One region of the Paraburkholderia sp. J8-2 genome, then DNA from elsewhere that is predicted to be linked to it. Evidence: predicted binding sites of a transcription regulator. Region 1 holds the regulator's gene; each other region holds the start of a gene.
The links. The regulator LexA, encoded in region 1, represses DNA repair genes until DNA is damaged. The targets are predictions, from matches to a motif close to ACTGTATNNNNATACAGT.
Positions count from the first base shown of each region.

Region 2: the regulator LexA is predicted to act here: its motif matches at 5,394-5,411, upstream of imuA (translesion DNA synthesis-associated protein ImuA).
Region 3: the regulator LexA is predicted to act here: its motif matches at 3,212-3,229, upstream of U5A52_RS12890 (VRR-NUC domain-containing protein).

Region 1 covers NZ_CAJMZA010000014.1:24,454-31,687, reverse strand. The annotation lists gene nodI (nodulation factor ABC transporter ATP-binding protein NodI) at 1-385, opposite strand, end outside; gene U5A52_RS25980 (universal stress protein) at 719-1,189, shown strand; gene U5A52_RS25975 (DUF2939 domain-containing protein) at 1,271-1,951, opposite strand; gene U5A52_RS25970 (hypothetical protein) at 2,069-2,446, opposite strand; gene lexA (transcriptional repressor LexA) at 2,501-3,151, opposite strand; gene U5A52_RS25960 (sulfate ABC transporter substrate-binding protein) at 3,454-4,503, shown strand; gene cysT (sulfate ABC transporter permease subunit CysT) at 4,654-5,553, shown strand; gene cysW (sulfate ABC transporter permease subunit CysW) at 5,550-6,530, shown strand; gene U5A52_RS25945 (sulfate ABC transporter ATP-binding protein) at 6,533-7,234, shown strand, end outside.
Region 2 covers NZ_CAJMZA010000006.1:43,791-51,024, reverse strand. The annotation lists gene U5A52_RS15505 (H-NS histone family protein) at 1-87, shown strand, start outside; gene U5A52_RS15500 (error-prone DNA polymerase) at 97-3,249, opposite strand; gene U5A52_RS15495 (DNA polymerase Y family protein) at 3,265-4,728, opposite strand; gene imuA (translesion DNA synthesis-associated protein ImuA) at 4,658-5,365, opposite strand; gene U5A52_RS15485 (hypothetical protein) at 6,221-7,234, opposite strand, start outside.
Region 3 covers NZ_CAJMZA010000004.1:353,366-360,599, forward strand. The annotation lists gene bamC (outer membrane protein assembly factor BamC) at 1-258, opposite strand, end outside; gene U5A52_RS12875 (DUF2844 domain-containing protein) at 648-1,121, shown strand; gene U5A52_RS12880 (DUF3443 domain-containing protein) at 1,118-2,431, shown strand; gene U5A52_RS12885 (hypothetical protein) at 2,544-3,116, opposite strand; gene U5A52_RS12890 (VRR-NUC domain-containing protein) at 3,237-4,970, shown strand; gene U5A52_RS12895 (ATP-dependent DNA helicase) at 4,967-7,234, shown strand, end outside.

The DNA of each region.
Region 1 (7,234 bases):
TGCTTTCGAGGCGCGCGAATTCGAGCAGCGGCGCGACGAGGTCACGCGTTTCACGCGCGGACAAGCCGAAGTAACGGCCGAACACGAGCAGGTTCTCGCGCACGGTGAAGTCGGGGTCGAGATTGTCGAACTGCGGCACGACGCCCACGCGCTGGCGGGCGTGACGCGCGCGAGCGGGCACCGGCTCGCCACACAGGCTGATGCGACCCGCATCGGGCGAAACGATGCCGAGCAGCATGCGCAGCGTCGTGGTTTTCCCAGCGCCATTGGGGCCGAGCAGCCCGAAGCATTCACCGGGGAGGACGTTGAACGACAGGCCGTTGACGACCGTCCTGTCTCCGTAATGTTTGATGACCTGCTCGAATTCGATGGCGGGTGCGGACATGGACCAGTTGAACGTGAGTCGAACGGGTGTCGCGCGAGGCGCACGCAAGAGCGAACGCAAAAGCAAACGAACAATCGCGCGAAACAAGGCGGCCCATTTTAGTGCATTGCTGCGTGGCGGGTTGGGCGGCGCTTCCAGGCCGTTCGACGTGGCACGAGGCGAATGCATGTCGCGGCAAGCATCAGGCCATGCACAAGAGGTGTGCGTTGCCTAAGACGCATCTGGCGGTTTTCGATGCCCACCTGGCGTTTTCCAGCCCTTGCGTGTGGAATTGCGGCGCACCATCATGAGAATCGCACAGCCTGCAAATCACGCGGGCGGGGAGAAGCGATCATGGCGAGCTACAAAAAAATTCTGCTCTGTTACGACGGCTCGCGCGAAGGCCGCAAGGCACTGCGTTGCGGCGCCGACCTTGCGCTCGATCTGCAGGCGGAAACGCATCTGCTCTCGGTTGTCGACATGCGCTCGACGATCGCGCAGAGCGCGGGCCTGCTGACCGATGTGGCCTGCGGCCGCTTCGAGGAAACGGCGCGCGAAATCCTTCAGGAAGGCGTGGACTGGCTAACCGAGCGTGGTGTGCGCGCCCAGGGGCACTTCGCGTTCGGGCATCCGATCGACGAAATCGCAAATCTGGCCAACGAACTGAATGCCGACCTCGTGGTGGTGGGTCACCGCTGCCGCACGGGGCTTTCGCGCTGGTGGATGGGCGCGGGCAATACGCCGCTGCTCGACCGCGTGTCGTGCAGCATTCTCGTGGCGTGTTCGTCGGCGGCTGAGGAAAAACAGCAGCAAGCCGCCGCTTAGTTGATTGAGCGGGATCAAGCAGGACCAAGCGGGCCGGTTCGCACGGAACCGGCCTGTTTCCGTTTTCGCTCCCAATCTGTCTCAGTTCGAGACGCTTCCTTCGTCTAGCTCGACCGCTGCGAGCTTCCACGAGAAGAGCCCGTGACGCTGCAGGATGGCGGCATAGTGCTCGCCCGTATTGCCGCGCTCCCACGTGAGCGCGAATTCATTGAGGCCGCGATAGCCGGCCGTGGTGACCGGCCGAGCCTCGGGCGCGGGATTGCCCGACGCCGCTGGGGCCGGTGACGGCGCCGATTGTGCCGATTGCGCCGATTGCGCGGATTCTGCCGATTGCTCGCTGGACTCCGTCGGCGGCGGCGCGTGCGGCCGGTCGCCAGGCTTGCCTGTCGGCGGCATGCCGCTCAGCAGGGCGGCCACGCCTTCTGGCGTTGCGTAGGCATCCACGAGCGGACTGATCAGTGCCGCACCAATCACGGCGCCGAGGATCAGCAGCGGATTGCTGCTGTGTTGCCCTTCGATGCGCCGATGCAGCATCTCGCCAACCTGCTGTTTGAGGCTCAGGCGCAGCGCAGGGTAATCGACGTACTCGTTGAGCGTGGCGGCGTCGCGAGCGTCGGCGGCGGCTTTCATGTGTTTCACCGCGATATAGGGCGACGCATACGCGTAGCCAAGCGCGCCAACAATCATGGCGAGCGCAACGGTGATCGCTACGGGCTTCTTCCAGCCTTGGGTTTTACGAGGGGTTGAGGGAGATTCCGTCATCGGCATAGGACAAATCGTTCAAACAGGGTGTTGACCGCAAACTTGATTAAACGATCCCGACCGTAACCTCTTCTCACATTTGAGCCGCGTATTGGCGAATTCGCGCTCGATTCGACCTTACTTCGCCAGCGCTGCAGGCAGGTCGCTGTGCTGCTCCGCGATGCAGCGGTCGATCGCACGGCAGACCGCGTCAACCGTGCCGACGAGAATGAGCCGCGACTGACCTTGATAGACCCGCACCGGCGCGCGGCGCATGGGCTGCTCGGTGTTGAGCGTGCTGTTGAGCGACACGCGCGCAAACGCCGGCTGGGCCGAGGGCAGCGCCGGCAGGTCGGCCGTGCTGGCGGCCACCATCTCTGGCGAATCTTCGAAGAGCGAGCCGCTCAGTGCGGCGGCCGAGTCGCGCACCTCGCGCACCGCGCAAGAGGCGATTCCACGGAGGTGGCGAAGACGGCCGAATTGACGGAAGGGCAGCAAGCGGGCAAGGCGTTCCATGACTCTCTCCAGGTAGTGCGTAAACTCAGCGCACAACGCGCGCAGACGGATTGCTTAGAATTCGGTGGGGCGGATCAGGCCAACCGCGATGCCTTCCAGCGCGAATTCCGCGCTGCCAGCCTCGACAAAAATATTGTCGTAATCGGGGTTCTCGGCGATCAGTTCGAGCCCGTTCGAACGGCGCTTCAGCCGCTTCACGGTGACGTCGTCGCCAAGGCGCGCCACGATGATTTGCCCGTCTTTCGCTTCGGCCTTCTTCTGCACGGCGAGCAGGTCGCCGTCGAGAATGCCGGCGTCGCGCATGGAAAGGCCGCGCACTTTCAGCAGATAGTCAGGGCGGCTCGAGAACAGTGCCGGGTCGCACATGTAGTTCTGCGAGATGTGCTCCTGCGCGAGGATCGGGCTACCCGCTGCGACGCGGCCAACGAGCGGCAGTGAGAGCTGCATGATGCTCGGGTGCGGGAGCGTGAACTGGTGCGGCAGGTCGTCGGGCCCCGGCATGAGGCGGATGCCGCGCGAGGCGCCCGCAGCCAGTTCGATCACGCCCTTGCGCGCCAGCGCGCGCAGATGCTCCTCCGCGGAGTTGGCCGAGCTGAAGCCGAGTTCCGCCGCGATCTCGGCGCGCGTGGGCGGGAAGCCCGTGCGTTCGATCGCCCGGCGAACCAGATCGAAAACCTGCTGCTGTCGTGCGGTGAGTTTGGTCATGGCGCCACTGTATGTTTGAACAGGTAACTGTATTTTTATACAGTACTCGCCACTTTTCAAGTGTTACTTGAAGTTCGTCAACTGAGCGTTGCTATCAGGCCGTTTTCCCGCGTTTGTGCGGACGAAATCGCGCTCTAGCAGCGACTTCCTCTGTCCTTACCACTTTTGCGTATTAAAAAATGAGAAAACATCATTTTTAATAATGTAAGCGGATCGCTAGACTGGCCTCCATCGTTAGCTGCAATTCGCAGATGCGCACGGATGAGCGCGAACGAGCACACACGAAAACGGAGAACAGATAGATGGGCACGACACATACGGGGCGCGCAGGCTGGCTGAAATCACTGGCGGCAAAACTGGTTATCGGCGTTGCGCCGCTCGTCGCAGTTACGGCGATGGCGCCCGTGGCCGCTCACGCGGACACGTCGCTGCTCAACGTCTCCTACGATCCGACGCGCGAGCTGTATCAGGACATTAACGAGGCCTTCATCAAGCAGTGGAAGGCGAAGACGGGCGAAACGCTCACCATCAAGCAGTCGCACGGCGGCTCGGGTGCGCAGGCGCGCTCGGTGCTCGACGGCCTGCAGGCCGACGTTGTGACGCTGGCGCTCGCATGGGACATCGACGCGCTCGCCAACAAGGGCATCGTTGCGAAGGACTGGCAAAAGCGCTTGCCCGACAACGCCTCGCCGTACACGTCGACGATCGTGTTTCTCGTGCGCAAGGGCAACCCCAAGCACATCAAGGACTGGGACGATCTGACGAAGCCGGGCGTGTCGATCGTCACGCCGAATCCGAAGACCTCGGGCGGCGCGCGCTGGAACTATCTCGCGGCGTGGGCCTATGCGCTGCACCAGCCGGGCGGCAACGAGCAGAAGGCCAAGGACTTCGTCTCGAAGCTCTACAAGAATGCAGGCGTGCTCGACTCGGGCGCGCGAGGTGCGACGACGAGCTTCGTGCAGCGCGGTATCGGCGATGTGCTGATCGCATGGGAGAACGAAGCATTCCTTTCGCTCAAGGAATTCGGCCCGGACAAGTTCGAGATCGTGGTCCCTTCGGTGAGCATTCTGGCTGAGCCGCCGGTTGCGGTGGTGGACAAGGTCGTCGAAAAGAAGGGCACGCGCAAGGAGGCCGAGGCCTACCTGCAGTTCCTCTATAGCGAAGAGGGCCAGGAGATCGCCGCGAAGAACTTCTACCGTCCGCGTTCGGACAAGGTCCCGGCGGCGCTCACGGCGAAGTTTCCGAAGCTGAAGCTTTACACGGTTGACGACACGTTCGGCGGCTGGACCAACGCGCAGAAGACGCATTTCGCAGATGGCGGCGTGTTCGATTCGATCTACCAGCCGCAGTAAGTCACGCAACACCGCTGTACCGCAGTACCGCAGTACCGGTTGGCAGTCGATCGCGACGCGACCGCATAACAAAGAAGCGCGCCCACGGGCGCGCTTTTCGGCGCCGCCGGCGAACCCGGCAAGCGCGCAACCCATGTCTGGACGATGAGCATGACAACGTTTCGATTGCGCAAGCCCAGTGCGCTGCCGGGCTTCGGCGTGACGCTCGGCATCACGGTGGCTTACCTGAGCCTCGTGGTGCTCATTCCGCTTGCCGCCACCTTCCTCAAGACGGCGACGCTCGACTGGAGCCAGTTCGTGCGCGCCGTGTGGTCGCCGCGCGTGATCGCGTCGTACCGGCTCACGTTCACGGCCGCGCTCGGCGGGGCGCTCATCAACGCGGTGTTCGGGTTCCTGCTCGCGTGGGTGCTCGTGCGCTATCCGTTCCCGTTCAAACGCGTGATCGATGCGCTCGTCGATCTGCCGTTCGCGCTGCCGACGTCCGTCGCGGGCATTTCGCTCGCCGCCGTGTACGCGGGCAATGGCTGGATTGGCCAGTTCCTGGAACCGCTCGGTCTGAAGATCGCGTTCACGCCGCTTGGCGTGCTCGTCGCGCTGACCTTCATCGGCTTGCCGTTCGTCGTGCGCACGGTGCAGCCGGTGCTCGAGGACTTCGAGCGCGAGCAGGAGGAGGCCGCAGCGTGCCTTGGCGCCTCGCGCTGGCTCACGTTCCGCCGCGTCGTGCTGCCCGCGGTGCTGCCGGCGCTGCTCACCGGCTTCGCGCTCGCGTTCGCGCGCGCGCTGGGCGAGTATGGCTCGGTCATCTTCATCGCCGGCAACGTGCCGATGAAGTCGGAGATCACGTCGCTTCTCATCATCACGAAGCTCGAACAATACGACTACGCCGGCGCGACCGCGCTTGCCGTGATGATGCTCTGCGTTTCGTTCGTCATGCTGCTTCTCATCAACTCGCTGCAGTGGTATTTGCAACGCCGTACGAGCCGGGGCGTTTCGGCCGGCAGCGCGCCGAATGCCGTGGTGGGCGCAACCGTCGCGGGAGGTGCGCAATGAGCACGCTGCCGCAACAACGCAGCACGCGCCGGCCGGACCCGGTCACCGAAGCGCCGTGGGTGCGCTGGCTCCTGACCGGCATCGCGCTCGCGTTTCTCGCGCTCTTTCTCGTGGTGCCGCTCGTTGCCGTGTTCTGGCAGGCGCTTTCGAAGGGCATTGGCTTCTACTTCACGTCGCTCGTCGACCCCGACGCACTCTCCGCGATCAAGCTCACGCTGATCACCGCGGCGATCGCGGTGCCGCTGAATCTGGCCTTCGGTCTCGCGGCTTCGTGGGCGATCGCGAAGTTCGAGTTTCGCGGCAAGGCGCTGCTCACCACGCTGATCGACCTGCCGTTTTCGGTCTCGCCTGTGATCTCGGGTCTCATCTATGTGCTGCTGTTCGGCGCGCAGGGGTGGCTTGGGCCGTGGCTCGAAGACCATAACGTGCAGATCATCTTCGCGGTGCCGGGCATCGTGCTGGCCACGATCTTCGTGACATTCCCGTTCGTTGCGCGCGAGCTGATTCCGCTGATGCAGGCGCAGGGCAACGATGAAGAAGAGGCCGCGCACGTGCTGGGCGCCTCGGGCTGGCAGATGTTCCGCCGCGTGACGCTGCCCAACATTCGCTGGGGCTTGCTGTACGGCGTGATTCTTTGCAACGCGCGCGCGATGGGCGAGTTCGGTGCGGTTTCGGTGGTGTCGGGCCATATTCGCGGCCAGACCGATACGATGCCGCTGCACGTCGAGATCCTTTACAACGAGTACAACTTCGCGGCGGCGTTTGCCGTGGCATCGCTGCTCGCGTTGCTCGCACTCGTCACGCTGGGCCTGAAGCTGCTCGCGGAGCGCCGTCTTTCGGCGCAACTGCGCAGCGCCGATGACATTCCCGCCTACGCCGGCCCGCAACCGGTGGCCGTGCAACACGCTTCACAACACGCGACAGATCACGCAACGGCGCGCGCCGTGCGCCAACCGATTCAAGTAGGGGAGCAGTAACCATGGGCATCACCGTCAGCAATCTGCACAAGCGCTTCGGCGACTTCACCGCCCTCGACAACGTCTCGCTCGACTTTCCGCCGGGCGAACTGGTTGCGCTGCTCGGACCTTCCGGTTGTGGCAAGACCACGCTGCTGCGCGTGATCGCGGGCCTTGAATACGCCGACGCGGGCCAGGTCGTGCTGCAAGGCCAGGACGTGGGCGAGGTGGGCGCGCGTGAGCGCCAGGTGGGCTTCGTGTTCCAGCATTACGCGCTGTTCCGCCATATGACGGTGTTCGAGAACGTGGCGTTCGGCCTGCGCGTGAAGCCGCGCGGCGAGCGGCCCTCGGAGGCTGTGATCCGCGAAAAGGTGCATGAGCTGCTCAAGCTCGTGCAGCTCGACTGGCTTGCCCAGCGTTACCCGTCCGAACTGTCGGGCGGCCAGCGTCAGCGCATCGCGCTCGCGCGCGCGCTCGCCGTGGAGCCGAAGGTGCTGCTGCTCGACGAGCCGTTCGGCGCGCTCGACGCCAAGGTGCGCAAGGAATTGCGCTCATGGCTGCGCCGCCTGCACGACGACCTGCACATCTCGACGATCTTCGTCACGCACGACCAGGAAGAGGCGCTCGAAGTGGCCGATCGCATCGTGGTGATGAATCATGGGCATGTGGAGCAGGTGGGCAGCCCGCAGGACGTCTATGATCATCCACAGACGGCTTTCGTCTAC
Region 2 (7,234 bases), on a different contig from region 1:
GCGAGCGGCACAACGTGGTCCGGCCGTGGCCTCGCTCCGTTGTGGATTCGAGGTGCCAAGGACCGCACGGCGTATCTGATCGCGTGACCATCCAGGTCAGTGAAAATCGCGACTCTCGGTAACGAGGTCGCCGAGCAGGTGTGACATGTCGACCAGGCGCTGGGCAATCAGGTGACGCACGTCGCCTTCGCGCTGCCAGGTGCCGTAGACAGCAAGGAGGCTCGCACCAAGAGCCTCCTTTCGTTGTCTCTCAACCACGCTGGGCCATACGATCACGTTCAGCGGCCCGGTCTCATCTTCGAGCGTCACGAACATCACCCCCGACGCGGTGCCAGGCCGCTGGCGGCCCGTCACCAGTCCGCACCCGCGCGCGAGCCTGCCGTTGCGATAGCCGTTGAGCGTTGCCGCGGGGATGAGCCGATGTTCGGCGAGGATGGGGCGCAGCATCGCGAGCGGGTGACGCCCAAGTGTGAGACCAGTCGAGCGGTAGTCCTGCACCATGTCGTCGACCTCAGACGGCGCGCCGAGATCGGGTGTTTCATCGTCAATGCGCGCGCCTGCCAGCAGGTCCTTGTCGGGGACCGCCGCGACTGATTGCCAGAGTGCCTCCCGACGATTGCCGGCGAGCGACACGAGTGCGTTGGCGCTGGCGAGCACCTGTAGGTCATGCCGGTCTAGAAGTGCACGCCGGGCAAGATCGCTGACGCTCGCAAACGGCCGGACCGCCCGAGCAGTCTCGATGCGCTCCGCCGCTCCGTCGCGCATTCCCCGCAGCAACGAGAGACCTAGGCGCACGACGGGCCGCTGATACCGCACATCGTGCTCGAGTACTGAGTCCCAGCCGCTTATCGTGACGTCGATCGGCTCGACGCGCACGCGATGGCGGCGGGCATCCTGCACCAGCTGGGAGGGGGAATAGAAACCCATCGGTTGCGAGTTCAGCATCGCCGCGAGGAAGGCCTCCGGCTCGTGGCGCTTTAGCCAACTGCTCACGTACACGAGCAATGCGAAACTCGCCGCATGGCTTTCCGGAAAGCCGTAGTCCCCAAACCCCTTGATCTGCTCGAAGATGCCGTCGGCGAACTCGCGCTCGTAACCGCGCTCGGTCATGCCGTTGACGAGTCGATCGTAGTACTTCTCCAGCCCACCCTTTCGCTTCCAGGCAGCCATAGCACGGCGCAGCTGATCGGCTTCACCCGCCGAAAAGCCCGCAGCGAGGATGGCCACCTGCATCACCTGCTCCTGGAAGATGGGCACGCCAAGCGTGCGCCCGAGCGCAGTTTCGAGCGCCTCGCTGGGGTAGGTGACCGGCTCGAGGCCTTGCCTGCGGCGCAGGTACGGATGTACTGCGCCGCCTTGTATCGGACCTGGGCGCACCAGCGCCACCTCGATGACGAGGTCGTAGAACGTGCGGGGCTTCAGCCTCGGCAACATGCTCATCTGCGCCCGCGATTCAATCTGGAACACGCCGACCGTGTCCGCTCGCGAAATCATCTCGTACGTCGCGGGGTCTTCTGGCGGAATGTCCTGCATCTCGAAGCGTTCGCCGCGCTGCTCCGACACGATGTCGAGCGTGCATCGGATGGCGGACAGCATGCCAAGCGCGAGAATATCGACCTTCAGGAGTCCCAGGGCTTCCAGATCATCCTTGTCCCATTGAATCGCGCTGCGGCCATCCATCGCCGCATTTTCGACCGGCACAAGCCGTGTGAGCTTTCCCCGACTGATGACGAAGCCGCCGGAGTGCTGCGAGAGATGCCGCGGGAAATTCAGTATCTGACCGGCGAGCGACGCCCACGCCGCAATCATCGGGTTCTCTGGATCAAGTCCTGCCTCGGCGAAGCGTACCAGCAGGTCACGCGACGAGTCGAACCAGTGGTGGCTCTTCGCGACGAGCTCGACAATCTGGGGATCGATGCCAAGTGCCTTACCTGTCTCGCGCAATGCGCCGCGCGGTCGGTAAGTTGACACGGCAGCCGCGATCGCGGCGCGCTCGCGTCCGTAACGTCGATAAATATACTGAATAACTTCTTCTCGCCTCTGATGCTCGAAGTCGACATCGATATCTGGCGGTTCCGCGCGTTCTTTTGAGAGAAAGCGCTCGAAAAGCATGTTGCCGCGAGCTGGATCTACCTCAGTTATCATAAGGCAAAAGCATACCGCGCTGTTGGCAGCGGACCCGCGTCCCTGACATAGGATCTGCTGGCTGCGCGCGAAGCGCACGATGTCATAGACCGTCAGGAAGTAGGGTTCGTATTTCAACTCGCGGATGAGCTTCAACTCGTGCTCGAGTTGCGCTTGCACGTTGTGTGGAATCCCATCCGGATAGCGCTGGCGTGCGCCGACATACGTCTCCTGGCGCAGATACGACTCGTGCGTATAACCCGAGGGCACGAGTTCGTCCGGATATTCGTATCGCAACTCGTCGAGTGTGAACGTACACCGTTCAAGCACATTGAGCGTTTCTTCGAGCGTGTGTGCGGGATAGATGTTCGCCAGGCGCAGGCGGGAGCGCAGGTGCTGCTCGGCATTGGGTGCAAGCTCGAACCCGCATTCCGCGACAGGCTTGCCGACACGGATGGCCGTCATCGTATCCTGCAGCGGCTTGCGCGAGCGCACATGCATCAACACATTGCCGGTTGCCACAACTGGCACGTCATAGCGTTGTGCAATGTGCTCAACGACACCTCGGTGCATGTCATCCATGGCGCGCTGATGCAGTGTCAGCGCAACCCACGCGCGTTCCGGGAAGGTCGTGCGCAACCACTCGATCTGGGAGGCGAGGATATCTTCGTTACTCGGAAAATCGGGAACCAGAAGTGCAAGGCATTCGGGCACGCCACGCAGGTGCGCGTGAGTTTTCTCGGGCCGCGCGATGTCATCAGGGGTAAGGAAGTAGCTGCCTTTTGGCGCGCGCATGCGCGCGAGGGAGATCAGCTCTGACAGGTTGCCGTAGCCCTCGCGGTTCTGTGCGAGCAGTATCAGGCTGAATGCAGGGCTGCCGTCCCGGTTTGAGAGACGGAAGAACGAGCCGATGACGAGCGGCAGATTTTCTTGTTTCGCCTGGACGTGTGCGCGCACGATGCCCGCGAGCGAACACTCATCGGTGATCGCAAGACCTGCGTAGCCGAGCTTTGCCGCGCGGTTGACCAGTTCCTCGCCGCGCGAGGCCCCGCGCAGGAACGTGAAGTTGCTGAAGCAGAAAAGCTCCGCGTACGCTGGCAGAATCTGGGAGTAGGTGGCGTCCATGTTGCGTGCGGGCCGTTAGCCAAATAGGCCGTGCAGATACCACACAACCTCATCAGACGTTGCGCTCGGCCGTTCCCGGAAGATCCAGTAGTAGCTCTTGTCGTCTGCCTCGGCAACGAAGTAATCGCGCGCGGCGTTTCCGCCATCGAACCATCCGGCCTCGATGCGCTCGGCTGTTGAGACCAGGCGCAGTGGGCTACCGTAGAACGGACGGTGCTGCTTCATGAGCAGGCGCACAGGCGGTTCGACGAGCCACGTCGGGCGCGGAAGATCGGCGGGTGCACCGGCCGACTTTGCATCCGAGTGCACGGGCACCCATCTATTCGCATGCTCAGGCCGGTGGTCGGCCGTGAGCGCGGGGCGCAGGACATTTTCGGCGCCGAGCCGTGCAGTGAGGAGTTCCAGGAGGCGGTTGTGGTCCTCGGGCGTGCCTCCTGGCTCAGGAAAAAGGGAGTCGCTTGGTGGCTCAGCGGCTTGCACCTTGGTCGCCTCGAGACTCACGGCAAGGACCGCGGCGACCAGCTCGAGGCGCCCGAGGCGTTCCTTGAGCAGGCGCACGAGGTGATCTTCCTTCCATGTTGGCTCGGCGAGCGCGACCTCCAGCGTTGTGGGCTCGATCGCCTCCCGTCCGCGTTCGTGCTCAAGGATGAGCGTCGCCTGTGTAAGCGCCAGCTGCTGTGCGCTCAGCCACCCGCACATCTGCGCGATGAGACGGCGCGCAGCGAAGAGAATGGCCTCGGCGTGCTCGACGCGGTCGGGTAGCTCGACGCGAGCATGGAAGGTAGGCGGGAGCTCCAGCCACTCATACAGTTCGGGCGAGAGGCCATAGGCCCTGTCCATTGAATCCAGCATGCCTGCACCACATCTCTTTTTCAGGCCGGCGCGCGGAAGGCGCCGGATATCACTTAAATCATTGCAGCCGAGTCCCTGTAGCCAGTCGGCGAACCTGCGAACCTCGGGGACGGCGGTGAAGGCAAGCACGTCGAGGTTTCGCTCGAGTGACGACATCTTGAGAACGCGCTTGTGTCGACGCCTGGCCAGCAGCCAGGCGCCCTGTCCGGTCGGCGCCACGCACATGAACCCGGAAACGCCGAGCGTGCGGACGGTCGCCCGCATCTGGTGGCAGATGCGGCGGATTCCGCCGAAGAGGCGCAAGCTGGCGGACACGTCAACGAGCACCGTCTCTTCCTCGCAGAGCGTGACCATTGGGGAGAACTGCAGCAGTGCGAAAGCGATCGCGTGTAGCAGGTCCGATTCCTTCAACGTATCCCTGTCGTAGAGCAGCGCGTTCGGCGCGAGCGTAAGCACGCCGCCGCGCTTCATCCCCAGGCCGACACCAGCGTCACGCGCCCGGGCATCGGCGATGAGGACCTTGTCCCGTTCGAGGACGACGCAGCCATACTCCGCCTCACGCGACCACCGCGGACGGAACGCCTCGAGCGACAGTCGGGGCAGGTGAATGGCGACGAATACGGCCATACGGGCTAAGCAAGATCGGTGAGGGTTGAAGGGTGACGGATAGGGATTCGTCTTTTGTGGGGCCGCGGCGTTTGATGACGTCGATGACTAGGCCTCCCGCCGCAGGTCGCAGGCCTAGCCGTAATGTCGCGGGTGAGGCGTCGGCGGCGCATGCCAAGGGCCGCATTAACAAAAAGAGCACGTCCGAAGATTGGGCCGCCAGGTGCAGACGCCGCAGCGCGTCCGAACGGATGTGTTGCTGCCATAGGAGCAGCGCGCCACAACTGCCAGTGCGCAAAATCTGCTCTGCGCTCCACAACGCATCGGCGGTCTTCGGCGCCCGTATGCGCAGCACCTTGTCGACTGGCAGGCCGAGGTACGCAAGCGCCTGTGCGTTAGGCGTGTGCGGCGGCTGGATAAGGGCGACAGGCCGCTTCGCTACCTGTTGCAGAGCCGGCTGCAGGAGCCGGAACTCCCCGACGCCCGGCTGCTGTACCAGCAGTTCGACGAGCGCGCTCAGCGGCCAGCCTCCCCCCGGAAGCTCGGCGGAGAGGGCCGCGTAGCCGGTGTCCACGATCTTGTCGGTGCCGCGCGCGAGCTGGGACCCGAGCCAAAGGGCCGGATGAATACTCTCCACGTTTTTCGCTAGGGCAGCCATGACGATCGACCTGTATAGGGTGACGAGTACTGTACGTCCATACAGTATATTAGCCGAAAAGTTGGCTTCCAGGTATCCGCGCACAACAAAGTGTGCGGGAGCCGCGCTGTACCGCACGACGACTGGCTCAGCGGCCGGCGACCCACTTCTCCCGCACACTCTGTGCGACCACCACGCCCACGGTCCCACAAGGTTTTTCCCGAGGTTTCCCCGAACACTTTGTGGTACGCGTCTTCCTGGGCGAGTATTTTCTGTGCGCCGATGCGCGAATGCCCAATGGCTGAAGTTCCGGTGTACCGTTCCCATTTGGCGCTCTGTTCAATCTCGACAAGAGTGGGTAATGGACTATCTGGAGCGCGCAACTCAAGAGTCGCCATTTGCGGACGCTTCACGTTCTTGCGAAGAGGACCTGCCGTACATCGGTCCCTTTGCGGCGCAGGCCAACGCGAGCGCGACCCAGTCGAGTGCTCCAACCGTTTCGACTGATCCAATCGCTGCCAGGCATGCGCGCTCGCGGAGCGCCGGTGGCGTTGTCAGCGCAATCGTCCGTGACCGTGAGGCTCAGATTGTCCCGGCGGCCGGGCTTGCCATGGTCGCCGTGTGGATCGTGAGATACCCTCGAAGCTCGTGCGTGGTGCGCGAGGCAGTCGGGCCGCGAAACCGGATGACGGTGAGGCGTGATTTTGCCGGGCTGGAACGTCGGTCCCACTGGTCAAGTCGTCTGTAGCGACTGCGCGTATGCTGAAGCTCGGGGCAGGGCCGGTTCCTTCGCGTCGACTGGAGTGCGTGGCTAGGCGGTGGGCGGGCATGAGACTGAAGCGGTTCATTGCTGCAATCGGTCAACTCGAGAACGCGCTATCCTGGGCCGCCCTCATCCTCGTCGTCAGTCTCCTCTTCGTCATCATCCCCATCGTCGTTCTCTTTCTCACCGCCTTCTTTGTCCGACCCTTCGGTGTCGCCACCTTCACTTTTGGTACGCGACGCGGTGGTCGCTCTTTGAAAGTCGGAAAAATCCTGTGGGTAGTAGTAACGGAATTGCCGGCTCCAGAGTTGCCAGAATCGCCTCTGATTCTCCTCCGTATCCGGCAACAGGAATCCCAGCTTCTTCGTTAGGGCGCCGAGGTAGAGGTCGTAAGCGCTCCTGTATGTCTCGCCCCACCATGTCAAGGCCGACTGAGTCGCCAGGAGATAAAACGCCCAGGAAGCCGCGAAGGCGATAGCGATAGTGATGGTGAACTGGGTGAGTGAGGGGTCCCAGGTGTAGTGGTTGCCGACAAAGCGGGCAATACCTCGACCGATTGCAGTTGCTGCTATGACGAGAGAAACGACATAGAGGCTAAGAAACATGTCAACCGACGCACGCGCGTCCGAGAGAACTTCCTTGTAGTCTTTCGATATGACGTCAACCAGTCGCGGCCACATGACAACCGAACTAACGTTGTACATCTGATGCGGGTACATCTCAAAGCAGCGGATCACGTTCCCGAAGCTGGTACCTAAAATGAACTCTTCATTCTCGTAGTCGTAATAGTGCCGGTTGGATTTCTCAAGCAAATCGTTGCACTCAACTCGTAGTTTCTCTCTTCGGTAATAGCATTCCTGAAGCGCGTTGGCGAGCCGCCTACGCGGCGGCCCCCCATCGGTCAGTTTGCGTAGCCTCCTTATCTTGATGTCCGTTCTATCAAGTTGCCTGCGGGCGTCGTTAAATGGCTTTCGAAGCTTCCTGCTTCGACGGACTTGCCACTGTATGCAAAACCTGTTGTTGAAGGGGCCAACGTATCCTTCCAGAAGGCGGTATGTCAGGTCGTTCAGTGCCATCAGGAACACGGCGACCGCCCAGATAACGAACAGCGCCACCACCACATCCCC
Region 3 (7,234 bases), on a different contig from region 1:
CTGGTCGGACGCCGGCGCCGCGGCCTGGGTCTCCTTGAGCGAGGACAGCGAAGTTTCGCCGCCCTGCGGCGCGAGCGAGCGCTGGTCGGACGCTTCGTCGAGCATGTTCGGCGGCACAGCGAGCGAGGACTGCTTCGCCTTGGCGTCACTGCGGTAATCGATCTTGCCTGGCGTCGGCGAGCTGCAGCCGGCGACCAGCCCGCCCGCCATCAGAAGCGCAAGCGCGCGTGCGGCAAGACGTTGATGAAAATCACTCATGTTCGGGTAATCCCTTCGGCTACGCCACGGCCAGTTTCCGTGGATCAACCAAACATTTTACCGGTCCGGCGGCCCGATGTGCAAAAACCACGGAGTCGCACTGAATCGGGGTCCAGCTTCTGCCGAGGCGAAGCACGCGCGACCGTGCGCGTGACGCCCCAAATCCACCTATCCGTAACATTCACCCACATTCGATTCGAAACTACGCGACTGCTGAATCTCCAGCAAATCCCTTTTGGATCAATGCTCTAACTCGAAACCACGTCAGGGCGCCATTTTGCGTTACGTCGCTCTGCCGTTCTGGGAGGCTTGCGAGAACGACCCCGGTGCTAATTTCACAGCGAAATCTCAAAAAAAGAGATTCATAAAAAGCAGGACCGGAGAGCGTCATGAAAACTTGCAGCCTCACCCAGGCGGGCCGCGCCGCGGCCCTCGCCTGCGCGCTCAGTTGCCTGAGCTTCGCCGCCACGCCGGCTCGCGCCGCGCTCGGCGAAATTGCAGCGGTGCCGGCCGGCGCCACGCAGCGCGTTATCGGCGGCGGCGCGGCGCGCGTCGTCAGCTATGTCGACGACGGTGGCACGACCATCAACGAATATGTGGGGAACGCCACCGGCACGGTCTTCGCGTACACGTGGCAGGGGCCGGCTCAGCCCAACGTGGAAACGCTGCTGGGCCGTTACGCAGCGGACTGGCGCAGCGCCGCCACGGCGCTTCACGCCGCCGGCCGCGACGGCCTGCACGCCGGGCGCGTGGACGGCGCGCAGGTCGTGGTGGAGACGGCCGGCCACATGCGCGCCTACGTGGGACGCGCGTGGCTGCCCGCCGCGCTGCCCGCGGGCGTAGGCGTTGGGGACCTGCAATGAAGGCCCGCACCCAGCGCCGATCGCGCGCGCCCGGCATCGGGCAGAACGCCGTCGTCATCATGCTGTGCATCTTGCTGACGGCTTGTGGCGGTGGCGCAAGCAGTGGCACCGCCGCCGCGAGCACAGGCGCCAGCGCACCCGCTAGCGCCCCGTCGTCAGCAAGCGCGGCAAGCCCCGCGAGCGCGCCGTCGACCACGAGCACGAGCGGCACGGTGCCGCAATCGACCACGCCCAACGTCGTGGCCGTCACCGTCGGCCCCACGCCCACTTCGACGCGCAACATGCTGATGGCGAGCGTCACGGTTTGCGTGCCGGGCACCACGAACTGCGCGAGCGTCGCCAACGTGCAGGTCGATACTGGCTCGCAGGGCCTGCGCCTGCTGGCTTCCGCTTTGCCGGCGGGATTCGCGTTGCCCGCCGTGCCGGCCGGCGCGGGCGCCGACATCGCGGGTGAATGCGCCGTGTTCGGTACGGGCTACACGTGGGGCGCGGTGCGCAGCGCCGACGTGAAACTCGCGGGCGAAGTGGCCGCCGCCCTGCCGATCCAGTTGATCGCCGACCCGGCCGTGCCCGCCTCCGCACCGGCCGGCTGCGCCGGCAGCGGTCTCGCCATGAACAGCGCCACCACGCTGCGCTCGAACGGCATCCTCGGCGTGGGACCGTTCAGCGCCGACTGCGGCGCGACCTGCGTGAGGGCGGCAGCCACGCCGTGGTACTACGCGTGCCCGGCGAGCGGCTGCACGGCGAGCGCGCAACCGCTCGCGCAGCAGGTCAGCAACCCGGTGGCGGCCTTTGCCACCGACAACAACGGCGTGGTCATCGACCTGCCTGCCGTGGCGGACAGCGGCGCGTCCGAGGTGAGCGGGTCGATGATTTTCGGCATCGGCTCGCAGGCGAACAATGCGCTCGGCAGCGCGAGCGTACTGCGCGCGAATTCGGGCACGGGGTATGTGAAGACGACGACATCGGACGGCACCGTCTACTCGCTGAGCTATCTCGACACCGGCTCGAACGCGCTCTACTTCAACAGCTCGACGATGACGCGCTGCGGCTTCTGGTATTGCCCGAGCTCGCCCGCAAGCTTCGGCGCGACGATAGCCGGCATCGACGGCGTGGGCGCTTCGGTGACCTTCTCCGTGACGAGTTCGACCACACTGTTCGCCACCGGCAACTGGGCATTCGGCAATCTGGCCGGCTACAACGCGAGCGCGTTCGGCTGGGGGCTGCCGTTCTTCTTCGGGCGGCGCGTGTTCACGGCGATCGCCTCGCAGGTCACGCCTGCCGGCAACGGTCCGTTCTTCGCGTTCTGAGCGCGACGGCAACGGCAACGGCCGTCACAAACGACGAAGGCCTCTCGCGAGGCCTTCATGCGCGCAGATTGCGCGGACGGCGAAACGGCACGGCCAACAGCGTGAATTCGCCTTAGTCGTTCGCGGCGTTCGGGTCGGGCGTGGTCTTTGCGAGCGGCGCCGGCGCGAGCCAGCGGAACGTCGCGAGGCCAGATTCGTTGAAGGTGCACTCCGCTGCCGTCGGTGTGACCACGGCCTTCTTGATGCCGAGCTTCGCAGCCAGCGCCGCAACCGGCGTGGTCGGCTTGCCCCCCGCGGCGCCGTCCTGAGCGACGGGAGCCGTGGGAACCGAAATCGTGCCGGGCAACGCCCCCGCCTGCACCGATGGCGCCGTGATCGACGGCCCCGCCTGGGCGCTCTGCCCGGTCGCCGACACGGCTGCCGATGCAGCCGAAGCTGCAGATGGCGCCGACGCAGCAGCAGCGGCCGACGCCGCGCCGTTCTCGAGCTGTCCTTCGATCACCACGCGCGCGCCACGATACGTCGTCGCGCTGTGCGTGACTTTCAGGTCGCCGAGCGTCGTATCGGCAAGGCGGTTACGCATCTCCTCTTCGCAGGTGCTCATGTTGCGGTACTGCGCCGCGCATCCCGCGAGCAGGGTGACGGCGGCCGCGAGGCCGGCGAAGCATGCGTTACGTTTGTTCATTGCTCATCCGTTTTTCAGGCTGCGGCAATTGTAGCGTACGGGGCGGGGAATCCCTTACGGCGCTCGCCCTCGCGCGCGACCCTGCTATCATCGCTGCTGTATATCCGTACAGTGCCGCGCGTGCTTCCCGACTCTCCCGATCCGTTTTACTACCTCGCGAACTTCGAGCGCGCGCTAGCGTGGCTCGAGGCACGCTGCGCCGATCTGTTCGACGCCGCCGAGCGCCGCTTCGCCGACGATTTCGCGCGCATGCCCCAAGCGTCGCGCGCGCTCTTCGTGCGCATGCTGATGCGCAAGGGGCCTCATTTCCGCGCCAGCCGTCTCGCGTACGACGAAATCGGCTGCCCGCGCGCGGCGGCGGCCCCGCTCGTTGCGGCGGGTTGGCTCGACGCAGCGCCCGTGCTCGATCTCGACTCGCTCGCCGCGCTCGTGACGAAAGCCGAACTGCAGACGCTCGCCGCGCACCTCGGTGTCGCGCTGGAACCGCGCGCCACGCGCACGGCCGCGCTCGAAGCGCTCGAGGCGCACTACGCCGCCGCACCCGGCCCGCGCGACTGGCAGGGGTGGTTTCCGTCCTCGCCCGACACCGTGCTGCTGTTCGCGAGCGCCCCGCTCTGCGAGCGCCTGCGCCTCATGTTTTTCGGCAACCTGCATCAGGACTGGTCGGAGTTCGTGCTTGCCGACCTCGGCGTCTATCGCTACGAAAGCGTGCCCTTCGATCGCGACTCGCGCGCGTTCCAGCGACGCGAGGACATCGACACGTATCTCGCGCTACGCGATTGCCGCGACGGCCTCGACAGCGCCACCCAGACCGGGGACTTCGACGCTGCCACTGCCATTGCCACGACGCTCGATGCGCTCGACGCACTGGCCCCGCGCACGCATGCCAACGTGTGGCTGCGCGCTCGCCACGACAAGCTGCGTCACGCCACAGGGCTCGCGGCCGAGCGCGCGGGCGAACCCGAACTCGCGTGGCGCGCCTATCTGGACTGCGGCCATCCTGAGTCGCGCTACCGCCGCGTGCGCGTGCTCGAACAGTTGAGCCGCCGCGAAGAGGCGCTCGCGCTCGCGCAGACCATTGCCGATGCGCCGGAAAACGAAGAGGAAGCGCAGCGCGCGGCGCGCACGCTCGGGCGTCTCGCGCGCACGCGGGCGAAGTCGAAAACGGGCACCGATTCGGGCTTCGTGCAGCTTGAACTCACGCTGCCGGCCGCGCCCGGGGAGCTTCGTGTGGAGGAAGCCGCGCGCCTCTCGCTCGCTACGCCGCAGGCGCCGGTGTTTTACGTCGAGAACACGCTGATCAACGCCCTCTTCGGTCTGCTCTGCTGGCCCGCGCTGTTCGCGCCGCTGCCCGGCGCGTTCTTCCATCCGTTCCAGCGCGGGCCCGCCGACCTGCACGCCGCCGACTTCGTCGCGCGCCGTGCTTCGCAGTTCGAAACATGTCTCGCCGAACTCGAAACGCACGCGTATCGCGACTCGATCCAGCGGCGCTATGCACAAAAGGCCGGCATCCAGTCGCCCTTCGTCGCCTGGCCCGCACTGAGCGACGAACTGCTCGCGCTCGCGCTCGATTGCTTTCCCGCCGCGCATCTGCGCTTGTGGTTCGAGCGGCTGCTGCGTGAACCCGTTGCCAACCGTTCGGGCCTGCCCGATCTCGTGCGCTTCTGGCCGCACGAACGGCGCTATGAACTGATCGAGGTGAAAGGCCCCGGCGACCGCCTGCAGGACAACCAGCGTCGCTGGCTTGCGTATTGCGCACAGCACGGCATGCCGGTTTCCGTGTTGCAGGTGCGCTGGCCCGATCTGGCTGACGAGACCGACGAAAACGCTGCATCGGCGCTGCGCGCGTCATGAGCTACACCGTCGCCGTGCGCACGCTGTGCGAGTTCACTGCAAAGCGCGGCGACCTCGACTTGCGCTTCACGCCCTCGCCCGATGCAAGCGACGGTCGCGCCGGCCACGCGGCCATCGCCGCCAGGCGCGCGCCCGGCTACGAAACCGAGATCGCGCTTTCCGGCACGTTCGAATCGCTCACCGTGCGCGGCCGCGCCGACGGCTACGACCCCGCGCGCCGCAGGCTCGAAGAATTCAAGACCTATCGCGGCGACCTCGAAGCGATGCGTGAAAATCAGCGCGCGCTTCACTGGGCGCAGTTGCGCGTCTACGGCGCGCTCCTGTGCGACACGCTCGGCCTCGATGGACTCGAACTCGCTTTGGTGTACTACGACATCGGTTCGGGCCGCGAAACGGCGCTGGTCGAGCAGGCAAGCGCGTCGGAACTGCGCGCCGCGTTCGAAACGCAATGCCGCCGCTTCGTCGCATGGGCCGAGCAGGAAAGCGCGCACCGCACTGCGCGCGACGCCGCGCTGGCCGCGCTGTGCCTACCGCACCCGCAATTTCGCGCCGGCCAGCGCGATCTCGCCGAAGCCGTCTGGCGCGCGGCCACGCAGGGGCGCTGCCTGCTCGCGCAAGCACCCACCGGCATCGGCAAGACCATCGGCACGCTCTTTCCGCAGTTGAAGGCTTGCCCGCGCGCGGCCATCGACAAGGTCGTGTTTCTGAGCGCGAAAAGCTCAGGGCGCCAGTTGGCGCTCGACGCGCTCGCCACGCTGACCATCGCACAAAAGGAAGCCACCGCCGACTCGCAGCGAACGACCATTCCCTTGCGAGTGCTCGAACTCGTTGCGCGCGAGAAGGCTTGCGAGCATCCCGAAGCGGCATGTCATGGCGAATCCTGCCCGCTCGCGCGCGGCTTTTACGACCGACTGCCGGCCGCGCGCGCGGCGGCGCTCGAACGCGTGCGGCTCGATCGCACAGCACTGCGCGAGGTGGCGAGCGAGCACGCCGTCTGCCCTTACTATCTTGGCCAGGAACTGGCGCGCTGGAGCGACGTGATCGTCGGCGACTACAACTACTGGTTCGACGCGAGCGCCATGCTGTTCATGCTCGCCGCGCACAACCAGTGGCGCGCGAGCGTGCTCGTGGACGAGGCGCACAATCTCCCCGAGCGCGCTCGCGCGATGTACTCGGCGGAACTCATGCAAACGCGCATCGACACCGTGCGCCGCGCCGCGAGCGCGCCGCTCAAGCGCGCGCTCGCGCGGCTGCAAAAGCTTTGGAATGCGCAAAACGCAGTACAGCCCGGCGCCTGGCGAGCGAGCGACACCTTGCCCGAAGGCCTCGTCGCCGCGCTCGGCGAAGTGATCGGCGCGATTGGCGATCAGTTCGCCGAGCCCGCGCTCGTGCGCGACCCCGAGCTCGAACGCTTCTATTTCGATGCCCTGCACTTCACGCGTATCGCCGAACGCTTCGATACGCATTCGCTCTTCGACGTCACGCCGCTTGCGCAGCAGAGCGCGCGCCGCCCGCGCTCGACGATCGCGATCCGCAATATCGTGCCCGCGAATGCGCTGCGCCCACGCATCGCCACCGCGCACAGCATGACGCTCTTTTCGGCGACGCTCTCGCCCACGCACTACTACAGCGACATGCTCGGCCTGCCCGCCAACACGGTGAGCATCGACATCGACACGCCGTTTCGCGCCGAGCAACTCGACGTCCACATTGCCCGCCATATCTCGACGCGTTTCAAGGACCGCGAGCGTTCGCTCGAAGCGCTGGTCGCGCGCGTATCGGCGCAATACGCCGAGCGCCCCGGCAACTATCTATGCTTTTTCAGCAGCTACGACTACTTGCAGCAAGCCGCCGATGGGTTCATGGCTCGCCATCCGCAAGTGGACGTGTGGCTTCAGTCGCGCACGATGGACGAAGCGGGCCAGCAGGCCTTCGTCGCGCGCTTCGTGGAAGGCGGCTGCGGCATTGGCTTCGCGGTGCTGGGCGGCGCGTTCGGCGAGGGCATCGATCTGCCGGGCACGCGCCTCATCGGCACATTCATCGCCACGCTCGGCATGCCCCAGGTGAACGCCCTGAACGAGGCGATGCGCGCACGCATGGATACGCTTTACGGCGATGGCTTCGATTACACGTACCTGATTCCGGGCTTGCGCAAGGTCGTGCAAGCCGCGGGCCGTGTGATCCGTACCGAACACGATCGTGGCGTCGTGCACCTGCTGGACGACCGCTTTGCTCAGCCAGGGGTGCGTGCGCTGCTGCCAGCG